DNA from 2 places in the Alteromonas sp. KS69 genome. Region 2 is predicted to be linked to the other one. Evidence: predicted binding sites of a transcription regulator. Region 2 holds the regulator's gene; the other holds the start of a gene.
The links. Region 2 encodes FliA, which starts transcription of late flagellar genes. Its sites were predicted from a motif close to CTAAAGNTNNNNNNNNNNNNGCCGATA; they were not measured.
Positions count from the first base shown of each region.

Region 1 (5,861 bases), on a different contig from region 2:
GCTTTTACCTTACACGGTTTAGTTACCGTGCCTAAAATGGGAACGCCTCTTGCCATTTTTTGTACAAAACGCTCACTGATAGGTTGGTTAACCGTCACTTCGTATTCTTTATCATGGGCATTTTCAGCGCGCAGAATTTTATTCACAATGTCGCCGTCACTGGTCAGAATAATCAATCCTTCTGATGGCTTATCGAGTCTGCCTACTGGAAAGATTCTCTGTTTGTGCTTGATTGCATCAATGATATTGCCTTTCACATGACGCTCGGTAGTGCAGGTAATGCCAATGGGCTTGTTGTATACCAAGTAAATGCGGTCCGATTTATCTTCGGCTACCGCTTTAACAAGCTTTCCATCAACCTTCACTTTATCGCCTTGCGCGACTTTGGTGCCTAGCTCAGGCAGCTTATCGTTAATGGTAACTCGATTTTGCTCAATTAATTTATCAGCTTCACGTCGTGAGCACAGTCCTGTATCACTGATATATTTATTAAGACGTTTTGTTACCTCAGAGCTCATGCTAAAAGTCCCTACCTTTTTTCTAAACGACAACGTGAGTAAACCGTGCCGGTTGTTTTCTCAACTTTATTACCGTTAATTTTACTATAAAAAAAGCGAGCTAAAAGCTCGCTTTTTTAACATTCAGTTAGTATTAATATTCCCACCAACACTCTTGCCACCACTCGAGGAATTCCTCAAAGTCGATATAGCCGTCGTTATTGCTGTCTATTAATTTAAAACCTTCCTGTACATGGCTGGCTTTTGTTTTTGGCGAAATAACGGTTAATAACTCGATAAACTCCGTTAAATCAATCTGACCATTACCATCTTGGTCGAAGAAGGTAAAATCTTTCTTTATTTCTTCAATTTTTTCGTCTGAAAGTTGAGCGGTCACGCGCTTTCCCTTTTTTTAGCAACTACATAGAGGGTGAGTGTAACGCCCTTATTGAGTAGTGTCTATGCCTGATTTTCTCTTGCTTTTAACGCGCGTTCACGTTGCAAACGGGCTTTTTCTTCACGCTTTTGTTCCATGGTGATCCGCGCCTCTGTACCCACGTGTTCTTGCTGCCTCATCTTCGCAAGATTAACTTGTTTTTCACGTTCACGAAAACGAGAAAGTTGATCTTCTGTATGGGTACCAAAACAATGCGGGCAGCTTACGCCAGACTCATACTTCTCACTTTGCATGTCTTCATCTGTAATCGGTAAGCGACAGGCATAACATTGATGATAGTCACTTTTTTCAAGATCGTGATTCACAGCCACACGATTATCAAATACAAAACAGTCACCTTCCCACAGTGATTCTTCTTTTGGTACATCTTCTAAATATTGAAGAATACCGCCTTCCAGATGGTATACCTCGTCAAACCCCTGCTCTTTTAAATAGGCCGTAGATTTTTCACAGCGAATACCGCCGGTGCAAAACATGGCTACTTTTTTGTTTTTCTCTGGGCTTAATGTTTTAGCGACATATTCTGGAAACTCGCGAAAAGTCTCCGTTTTTGGATCGATAGCGTGCTTGAAAGTGCCGATTTCGATTTCATAGCCATTACGGGTGTCTATCACGGTGACGTCGGGATCGCTAATTAGCGCGTTCCAGTCACTAGGTTTCACGTACGTACCTACGGTTTTACGCGGGTCGATACCTTCAACACCCATGGTGACGATTTCTTTTTTAAGTTTTACCTTGGTGCGGTAGAAAGGCTGTTCTTCGTGAAGTGACTCTTTACAAGAGATGGGGTTAATTCTCTCATCGGCGTTAAGATATTGGAGTAATCCGTCAATACCTTCTCGCGTGCCTGAAACGGTGCCATTAATGCCTTCGCTGGCAAGTAAAAGCGTACCTTTAATGCCATTAGATTCCATGGCAGTTAATAGTGGTTGGCGCATGGCCTCGAAGTTTTCAAGCGCGACGAACTTGTACATCGCGCAAACGATATATTTAGACATAGTAGTATTTACCTTTGCTAGTTGGAACGTAAAACCAGTGCAAAAATGCGGCGCGCACTATATCAAACCAGTTTTAAAATTTCCAGTTAGGCAGCAAGAAAGGATTCAGACTGCTCAATAATGTCACTAAGCATTGTGTTGTCTTCATCAATAGAGGTGGAATAAGTAGCGGCAATGCGCTTTTGAGTGGCTAACGAACAGTTCGTAATAACATCTTGGCTAATTTTCTTTGCGTCATTCGTTTGTGCAAGAGGTACTGGGTACATTTCATTGTGAAGGCGTACTGCCTCAAACTGCAGTGATGTGGGCTCCTGCAGTGCTACTTGATGCGCTATTGTTTGAGACAATCGATTCATGTGCAACCAATCTGCCTCACTCGCACAAAGTGGTGCTCTACGGTAGAAATTAAGTGCTTCTAGCCGCTGTGTAATACCTCTAGTGGCTTCGTCTTCGTTTGGGCTTTCTATCGATATAGTGTCGGCAAGTGCACTTTGTTGCATTGCCAAATACAAAGCAAAAAGCGTGGCATTACCCGCTGCTTTTGACAGCGTACCGTTCCATTCCCAAGCCATACTGGGGTCTATGGATTTATTTACATTTATATCGTTATCAGACACAAAAATAGGAAGATTTAAAATTCATACCTATAGTGTCGGCAAGATAATGTTTTTCTTAAGCTTATTCTTGCCCTTATCGGTATTTTAAACAATCATATATAGAACCTCTCAAGTAGTTGAAGTGTCATGGTTGTCATTGGATGAAAAATGAACTTTTCGGATAAGCAGGTGCTTATTGTTGAAGATCAACGCCCTTTTCTCTTACTGCTTCGTGGATTATTACACTCCATGGGTGCAAGTGACGTTGTCACTAAATCTTCTGCGGAAAAGGCTCTGTCTCTTTGTAAAAAGCAAAAATTTGATATTGTTGTTTGCGATCTTCATTTAGGGGTAGACAAGAAAAACGGTTTCGAGCTTATTGAAGAGCTTAGAATAAAACGCTTAATTAAACCCACCACCGTGTTTATATTAATTAGCGCTGATAGCGCACGCCCTGTGGTACTTGGCTCTATTGAGCGACGCCCTGATGATTATCTTATTAAGCCTTTTTCGCAGGTACAACTTAAAACACGTATTACCCGTGCCTGGCAGAAACGTCAGTTTTTAGGGGCAGTATTGCAAGAGGTGGCCAATGAAAATATCAACAATGCTATCGATTTGTGCGAAGATCTTATTAGTACGCCATCCCCTTATAAAGGCACGTGTGAACAATTATTAGTTGAACTGTATTTGCGCCTAGAGCAATACGACAAAGCGTTGGACGTACTTTCGCCCTACTTAGAAGGAAAGCCAATAATTTGGGCCAAAGTTGCGTTGGCAAAAACCTATCTCGCCTCAGAAAAATACGATAAAGCCATCGGTATTGCCGAGGATATTATTAAACGCAACCGGTTTAATGCCGAGGCGCATGATGTATTGGCGAAAGCCAATGATGCAAAGAACCAAGGCGAAATTGCAATTTCTGCTATCAAGCAGGCTATAAAACTTTCGCCCTTTTCGTTGCCTAGGCATTTTAGTGCATGCTCTATCGCGCGAAACCATAACGATTACATTTTAGCCTCTACCTCTAGTTTGGCCATTTGGGATTTATCGAAAAGAACCGTGCATCAAAACAGCCTGCATTGGTGTGGGTTTATTCGAAGCTTGCTTGATGTCGCCGAATATACAGATGACAAACGTACACGAAACCGCTATCAACAAGAGGCTTTACTTGCCCTGCAACGAGGTAAGTTTGATGAAAACATACTACGAATAGACGAAGATTTTGACGTCAGTATTTTTGGCAGCATTATTAACGCTCGAGTTAATGCTATTGATGGAAAAATGCTGGATGCAAAAAAGAACTTGGCGCAATCACAAGCTGCTATAGATGAAAAGTACACCACGCCGCCAATCGCATTTATTCCAGATAGCCTTAAAGTCATGTACGACCTTGGTGAATATGAAGATGCACTACAACTTCAAGATATTATTAAGCAGCAGAATTTAGAATTCGATTCCAACAGCAACTTTTTATTGCATTCTGAGACGACCAAAGCCCAACAAAATCTTACAAATTATCAGCAGTTTAACCGTGAAGGCATTCAGCTTTATCAACAAGAACAATATGAAAAAGCAAAAGACTCTTTTGCGCTTGCGCAAGGTTTTTCGCCGGTAAATACAGGTGTAGCGCTCAACTTACTGCAGTGCTTATTACAAATATTAAGCAAGAACCAAAAGCCAGATCCTGATTTATTTAAACAATGCCGTCGACTTTATAAACTTATTGACGACATGCCACTAAAGGCCCAACACGAAGAAAAATACTCCACGCTTCGCAATGACTTAGACACTTTTATGGGAACAACATAATGATAATAACCCAATCTAAAAAAATCTGTGCGCTTGCTAGTCTACTTTCAGTTTTAGCACTTAATGGGTGCAGCCAAACACCACCTTGTGAAGACATTGTAGAAGTAAATCGCCAATTACATGTATGCAAAAGTTTGTCGAAAGTGATGAATGACAACCGCTATCCCCAACAAGCTATGTCAGCGAAAAAACGTTATGAAAGTGAATGTGAAAACTTCAGATACTATCGAGATGATTACGACACTATTTGTAAAGGAGAGCAGCAAGCCATTGGTAAAAAGGCACAAGCTGCGGTTAAAAAGGAAAGTTTGCCGGCCAAAGACTACTAAGTAGAAGGTTCTTTATGTACCCAGCTTTATTTGGGAATGTCGTACATAAAACTTACATGCGCAACTAGTTTTGATTGGCGATGTGGTTTTGATTTAACCATGTTACGGTATGGTGTAGCGCCATGTGAGTAGCAACATCTTTTCAATGGGGCGTATAAGTAGGCGAGAAAAGGATATGAATATGTCTAAACGCGTTGCAGTGCTAACATCAGGTGGTGATGCACCAGGAATGAATGCTTGTATTCGAGCTATTGTTATAGCCTGTGAAAGGCACGGATTTACACTATTTGGTTATCAGCATGGGTATAATGGCTTACTTGAGCAAGAGTACGAAATACTTGCGCTTCAAGCAACGCACAACCTCATTCAGCAAGGGGGCACCGTGCTGCACAGCGCCCGTTGTGAACCTTTCAAAACCGACGAAGGTGCGAAAACTGCTGCCACAAACCTAACAGAACTAGAGATTGATACCCTAATTGTGATTGGCGGCGATGGGTCTTTTAGAGGCGCCGATCACTTAGCTGATTTCTGGCACGGTCAAATCATTGGTATTCCCGGCACTATAGATAATGATGTGGCTGGCACCGATGCTACCATAGGTTATTACACCGCTATCGATACCGTTGTTTCATCAATCGATAAAGTGAGGGACACCGCAGACGCTTTTGAACGTATTTTCATTGTAGAAGTGATGGGCAGACATGCCGGTTTTCTTGCGCTAAATTCCGCCCTCGCCTCGGCTGCCGATTACGTTATTTTGCCAGAAACCTTTGATCAATGTGATACAGAACTGGATAAGATTACTGGGCAAATTGAGAAGAGAAGGCAACGCAAAGGCGCGATTAGTTTTATCATAGTGGTAGCTGAAAATGTGTGGCCTGGTGGACTTAACGATTTGGCTGACAAACTGGCATCCAAAACCCAGTCTGAAGTTCGCCCGGTTACGCTAGGCCATGTTCAGCGAGGGGGATCTCCGGTAAGTCAAGACCGGTTACTTGCCACTAAGTTAGGCACCTATGCAGTGAGTTTAGTGGGTAGTGACACCAACGGTATTATGGTAGGTGAACTCAATGGTACGCCGAGTGAGATTGCCTTAGCGGAAACATGGGAGAAGGATAAACCCCTAAACCCTTCCAGTATGGAAACCATGCTCACCATCATGAATGAGCGAT
Region 1 covers NZ_PYHU01000008.1:91,654-97,514, forward strand. The annotation lists gene rluF (23S rRNA pseudouridine(2604) synthase RluF) at 1-518, opposite strand, end outside; gene C7Y69_RS07605 (EF-hand domain-containing protein) at 652-894, opposite strand; gene C7Y69_RS07610 (rhodanese-related sulfurtransferase) at 957-1,952, opposite strand; gene C7Y69_RS07615 (VC2046/SO_2500 family protein) at 2,039-2,524, opposite strand; gene C7Y69_RS07620 (response regulator) at 2,717-4,360, shown strand; gene C7Y69_RS07625 (hypothetical protein) at 4,360-4,689, shown strand; gene C7Y69_RS07630 (ATP-dependent 6-phosphofructokinase) at 4,871-5,861, shown strand, end outside.
Region 1: the regulator FliA is predicted to act here: its motif matches at 2,603-2,629, upstream of C7Y69_RS07615 (VC2046/SO_2500 family protein).

Region 2 (6,328 bases):
AAGAAGCGCAGCAGCTTCTAGATATGCTAGCTAAGCAGCATCCTAAACTAGTTGAAGGGTTAGTGCCTGATATTCTGCCGTTAAGCACCATTGTTAAAGTGCTGCAAACCTTGCTGTTTGAAGGAGTGCCTATTCGTGACATGCGTACCATTGTACAAACCTTGAGCGAATACGGCCCGCGTAGCCAAGACCCAGATGTACTAGTGTCTGCGGTACGTATTGCGCTTAAACGCCTAATCACCCAAGAAATTACCCAAGGTGCGAAAGAGATACCCGTCATAACCTTGGCGCCAGAGTTGGAACAGATGTTGCACCAGTCATTACAAGCAGGTGGCGAAGATGGCGCTGGTATAGAACCAGGACTGGCCGATAAGCTGCAAAAATCATTGCAGCAAGCTAGTCAGCAACAAGAATTAGAAGGTGAGCCTGCAGTACTTCTCACTTCCGGTATGTTGCGCCCCGTACTATCTCGCTTCTTAAAGTATTCGGTCGCGGGTTTACATGTACTTTCCTATCAGGAAGTACCCGACGATAAGCAGATAAAAATAGTCAGTTCGGTCGGTCAATAATCTGACACTGGGTGATTGGAGAGTTTTCAATGAAAATCAGACGTTTCTTTGGCAAAGATATGCGAGAAGCTTTAAGCCAAGTTAAAGCGGAATTGGGCAGCGATGCCGTTATCATGTCAAACCGAAAGCTTGCTGACGGTATCGAATTGGTCGCCGCTTACGATAAAGAACCGGAAGCCAAACTGTCGATTAAAAAGCCAGCGCCTAGTGCAGCAGGGCGAGCGAAAGCGGCTGTTCCAAGTCTTAGCGAAATCATCGGTGATGATGGCCCAGATAGCTTAAAAGCGCTGTTGGAAAAACAACATGGTGGCAGTATTCAAAGCCCAGCTTCAGCACCTAGTGCTAACGCTCAGCATGCCAATAAAATTGCATCACACTTAGACTTTTCAGAAGCCTTTATCGACGATGTAGAAGCCAGTCAAGTCGCCTCAGAATTCCCAAGCCATCAAGCGTCAAGTCTTAATGAAAGCATTGATAACAGCAGTGCTCCTCAGTCTGACGAATTATCTCAAATTAAAGAAGAGTTGGCGTCACTACGAAATGTGCTTCAATACCAAGTTGCTGATTTGATGGAAGCAAAAAGTCGTCGTCAGCAGCCTGTACATCATTATTTAATTCAGCGTTTAACCGACATGGGGTTAAGCCAATCATTGGCAGAGCAACTGATTAGTTATACGCCGTCGCATTACAACGAGCGTGACGCTTGGGTATATCTTTTAAACCTATTGGCTAATCGCATTAATGTGACAGGTAACGATATACTTACGCAAAAGGGCGCAGTAGCGTTAGTGGGTCCTACCGGAACAGGTAAAACCACTACAGTTGCTAAATTAGCTGCTCGTTACGCACAGAAATACGGCGCCGACTCCGTTGCCATGATTACGATTGATACCTATCGTATTGCAGCGTTTGAGCAATTAGCCACATATGGAAAAATTATTGGCTGCACAGTGCGTAAAGCACAAAGTAGTGAAGAATTATCAGATTTATTGTTTCAATTACGCCATAAGAGACTAGTGTTAATTGATACGGCAGGCTTTAGTCAACGAGATAGTCGATTAATTAAACAGATAAATCAATTTGATAACGGTCAAATGCAGCCAGTGAAAAAATACCTAGTAGCGCAAGCGAATACCCAATATGCTGCATTACAACGTATTATAGATGCGTACGAAGGGGTGGAACTTAGCGGTTGTATCTTTACAAAGCTTGATGAGTGCTACTCTCTAGGCGAAGTGCTTAGCGCAGCGGTGGAGTACCAGTTACCTGTCAGTTATGTAACAGATGGACAGAAAGTTCCTGAAGACATTAAGATTGCAGAAGCAAAATCTTTAGTATCTGCTGCTGCAAAGCTTTATAAAAAGTACGGTTTGAATCATACTACTAGTAACAATGTGGTTAAAACAGCACGAGCAGTATGATTGATGATCAAGCGAGTAGCTTACGAAAAATGAAGCAATCACGATTAATCAAAGTTATCGCCGTCACCGGAGGTAAAGGTGGCGTTGGTAAAACAAATATTACGCTAAACACAGCTATTGCTATGGCAAAGCAGGGAAAGCGGGTAATGGTATTGGATGCAGACTTAGGTCTGGCCAATGTGGATGTAATGCTAGGATTGCGAGTAGAGAAAAACCTCTCCCACGTATTATCTGGTGAGTGTACCTTGGACGATGTTCTCGTTACGGGTCCTCACGGTATAAAAATAGCACCAGCCACATCAGGTTCTCAATCAATGGCAGAGCTATCACCAACGCAGCATGCAGGACTCATAAGAGCATTCAGCGAGTTGCGCACGCCCATTGATGTGCTTATTGTGGATACCGCAGCGGGTATTTCCGATATGGTGCTAAGCTTCTCCAAAGCCTCCCAAGATATTATGGTGGTAGTGTGTGATGAGCCCACTTCACTTACCGATGCCTATGCATTAATTAAAATTCTTAACCGAGAACACGGTGTCTTTCGCTTTAAAGTGGTCGCTAACATGGTCCGCGATGTTAGAGAAGGTCAGGAACTTTTCAGCAAATTATCTAAAGTAACAGGGCGATTCTTAGATGTTGCGCTAGAATTGGTAGCAATAGTTCCTTTTGACGAGAACATACGCCGAGCAGTACGTAAGCAAACGTCAATTGTAGATGCTTATCCAAGTTCTCCGGCAGCAGTGGCGATTAGCCAGCTAGCAGCCAAAGCAGGATCATGGCCTATACCTGCGCAACCGGGTGGCCATTTAGAATTTTTTATTGAGCAACTAATAGCAGATAAAGCAGTAGGAAGTCAGCGTTGAATAGCAAAGCAGCCGCTTATCAACAGCAAACAGACAAGTCACAATTAGTTGAGCGTCACGCTTCGCTAGTGAAGCGGATAGCACACCACTTAATGGCGAGACTACCAGCCAGTGTTCTTGTCGATGATTTAATCCAGTCAGGTATGATTGGACTGCTAGAAGCTGCACGAAACTTTGACGGTTCCAAAGGGGCAAGTTTCGAAACCTTTGCAGGTATTCGTATTCGTGGCGCCATGCTTGATGAAATAAGAAAAGGTGATTGGACTCCTCGTTCCGTTCATAAAAACGGTAGGGCAATCACAGAAGCCATCTCTCAAGTTGAAGGTGAAACAGGCCGAGACGCGCGAGATGTAGATATTGCAGCTAAAATGAATGTTAGCATGCAAGATTATCATCAAATGCTGAACGAAGTGAATGCCGGAAAATTGGTGGGGATTGAAGACCTTGGGGTTTCTGAAGATGTCATTTCTACAGAAAAAAACCGAGGCAGCGACGCACCGTTAGAAGATTTGATGCAAGGGGCTTTCCAAAAAGCGCTAGCACATGCTATTACTACATTACCCGAACGGGAAGCGATTGTACTTTCTTTATACTATGATGAAGAACTGAATCTTAGAGAAATAGGCGAAGTTCTTGATGTTAGTGAATCGCGAGTAAGTCAAATTCATAGTCAGGCCATGTTAAAACTCAAATCACGAATGAAATCGTGGCAAGTTGACGAAGAATAGAAATTAATAACAATTAACCCCTCATTGGAGGCTATTTTGGATAAAAGTATGAAAATTCTCGTGGTTGACGATTTTTCTACCATGAGACGTATCATAAAGAACCTGCTAAAAGATTTGGGTTTTGCCAATATCCAGGAAGCGGACGACGGTAACACCGCGCTGCCTATGCTACAACAAGGTGATTTTGACTTTGTTGTAACAGATTGGAATATGCCAGGTATGCAAGGTATCGACTTATTACGCGCTATACGTGCCGACGATAAGTTGAAACACCTACCGGTTCTTATGGTGACAGCAGAAGCGAAGAAAGAACAAATCGTTGCCGCAGCGCAAGCTGGTGTGAATGGTTATGTTGTTAAACCTTTCACTGCCGCTACGTTGAAAGAAAAATTAGATAAAATCTTCGAACGTTTAGGTTGATCCAGACGCTCACCAGAGAAATGAGGTTTACTGGATGTCGACAAATGAAAGTGTCTCCATAACGCTCGAAGAAGCCAAAAAATTGGTAGCGTATCTTGAAGAGGGCGATAACGCATCAGCGAACGCTGTCTTAGAAGCTGTTTCGATGAAAGAGTCCATTGAGCTCTTTGCTGAAGTGGGTAAATTAACGCGTCAACTTCATGACTCGTTGAATAACTTCCAAATCGATGAACGTATTAAAAATTTAACCGTTGATGACATTCCTGATGCGCAAACGCGACTGATGTACGTTATCGAAGAAACGGAAAAAGCTGCCAATACCACCATGGACGCAGTTGAAGAGAGTATGCCAATTGCTGAAGTGCTCTCTACCCGTATCGAAAAAATTATGCCGGAATGGAAGAAACTGATGAATCGTCAACTTGAGTTGGGCGAATTCAAAGTTTTATGTGCAGATTTAGACGAATTGCTAAAAGACGGATCGAAACAATCAGCTAAGCTTACATCATTGCTTACCGAAGTGTTAATGGCACAAGGTTATCAAGATCTTACCGGTCAAGTTATTCGCAGAGTGATTGAACTCGTAAAAGAAGTGGAAGATAGCTTAGTTAATATGCTGACGATGTTCGGTGAACCCGAACAGGCGGAGCAAGACAAGCCATTGGAAGCGAAAGTCGAAAAAGTTAACAAGATCGATAGTGTCGAAGCCGAAGGTCCAATTATTGATGCAGACCAACGCGATGATGTGGTATCTGGCCAAGATGACGTAGATGATCTTTTGTCTAGCTTAGGTTTTTAGGGGAGCGGGCGCATGGCGTTTGATGTTGACGAGGATATATTACAGGACTTTCTAGTTGAAGCTGGGGAGATCCTTGAACAATTACAAGAACAGCTCGTTGATCTGGAAAATAATCCTGAAGATGCAGATTTACTGAATGCTATCTTCCGTGGTTACCATACCGTAAAAGGTGGCGCCGGCTTTTTGTCGCTTACCGAATTAGTTGAAATTTGCCATGGTGCAGAAAACGTTTTCGATGTAATGCGAAACGGACAACGTACTCTTACGCCTGAATTAATGGATACCATTCTTCAGGCCACCGATGTAGTAGTCGATATGTTTGAGCGTGTTAAAGCGCAAGAACCACTAATTCCTGCAGACGCAAAGTTAGTTGATTTGCTGCATAAGTTAAGCACCCCAGAAACCCCAGACGAAAACATCTTTGGTGACAGTAGTGAAGCGGCTGAAGTCCCCGCTGCCGAAGAAGAATTCGCGTTAGAAGAAGCGCCTGTACCTGAAGCGCCTGCCGCAAGTAGCGATGGCGGCATCGACGAGATTTCTGAAGATGAATTTGAAGCCTTGCTGGATGAACTTCATGGTTCAAATGCCCCAGGTAAATCTGCGAAAGCAGAACCAAAAGCGGCAGCCCCCGCGGTTGGTGGTTCAGGTGATGATATTACCGACGATGAATTTGAAGCACTGCTAGACGAATTGCACGGTAAAGGTAAATTCAAAGAAGAAGAACCAGCGCCTGTAGCTGCGTCGAAAGCGGCAGCGCCTAGCGGTGAAGAAATTACCGACGATGAATTTGAAGCATTGCTTGACCAATTACATGGTTCAGGACAAGGCCCTACAGCGCAAGGTGCTGAACCAGCAGCAAATACGCCGCCCGTAGATAAAAAGGCGACAGAAGCAATTCAGAAAGCCAAGGCAGAGCAATCTGCCGCTAGTACGCCGGCTAAATCAACGCCTGCCGCAAAAGCGCCAGCGCCTAGTCCAGCAGCTAAAAAAGCGTCAGAGCCCGCTAAACCAGCGGCTAAGAAAGACGACAAAAAAGCAACCCCAGCACCTCCTCAAGCAGAAACTACAGTTCGTGTTGATACCAAGCGCCTAGACCAAATTATGAATATGGTTGGCGAGTTAGTATTAGTACGAAATCGTTTGCTGAGTTTAGGAATAACCAATGCCGACGAAAGTATGTCGAAGGCAATTGCTAACCTAGATGTGGTGACGGGTGATTTGCAGGGTGCGGTTATGAAAACCCGTATGCAGCCAATTAAGAAAGTGTTTGGCCGCTTCCCTCGCGTTGTTCGAGACTTAGCACGTAGTTTGAAAAAAGAAATTACCTTGGAATTGGAAGGTGAAGAGACAGATTTAGATAAAAACTTGGTAGAAGCATTGGCTGATCCCTTAGTTCACTTAGTAAGAAACTCAGTGGATCATGGTATTGAAATGCCTGATGACCGTGCTGCTACAGGTAAAACCCGAATGGGGACCGTGAGATTATCGGCTTCTCAGGAAGGTGACCATATCTTACTTACCATTGAAG
Region 2 covers NZ_PYHU01000005.1:336,070-342,397, reverse strand. The annotation lists gene flhA (flagellar biosynthesis protein FlhA) at 1-569, shown strand, start outside; gene flhF (flagellar biosynthesis protein FlhF) at 599-1,990, shown strand; gene C7Y69_RS04845 (MinD/ParA family protein) at 1,987-2,853, shown strand; gene C7Y69_RS04840 (RNA polymerase sigma factor FliA) at 2,850-3,581, shown strand; gene cheY (chemotaxis response regulator CheY) at 3,618-4,001, shown strand; gene C7Y69_RS04830 (protein phosphatase CheZ) at 4,036-4,800, shown strand; gene C7Y69_RS04825 (chemotaxis protein CheA) at 4,813-6,328, shown strand, end outside.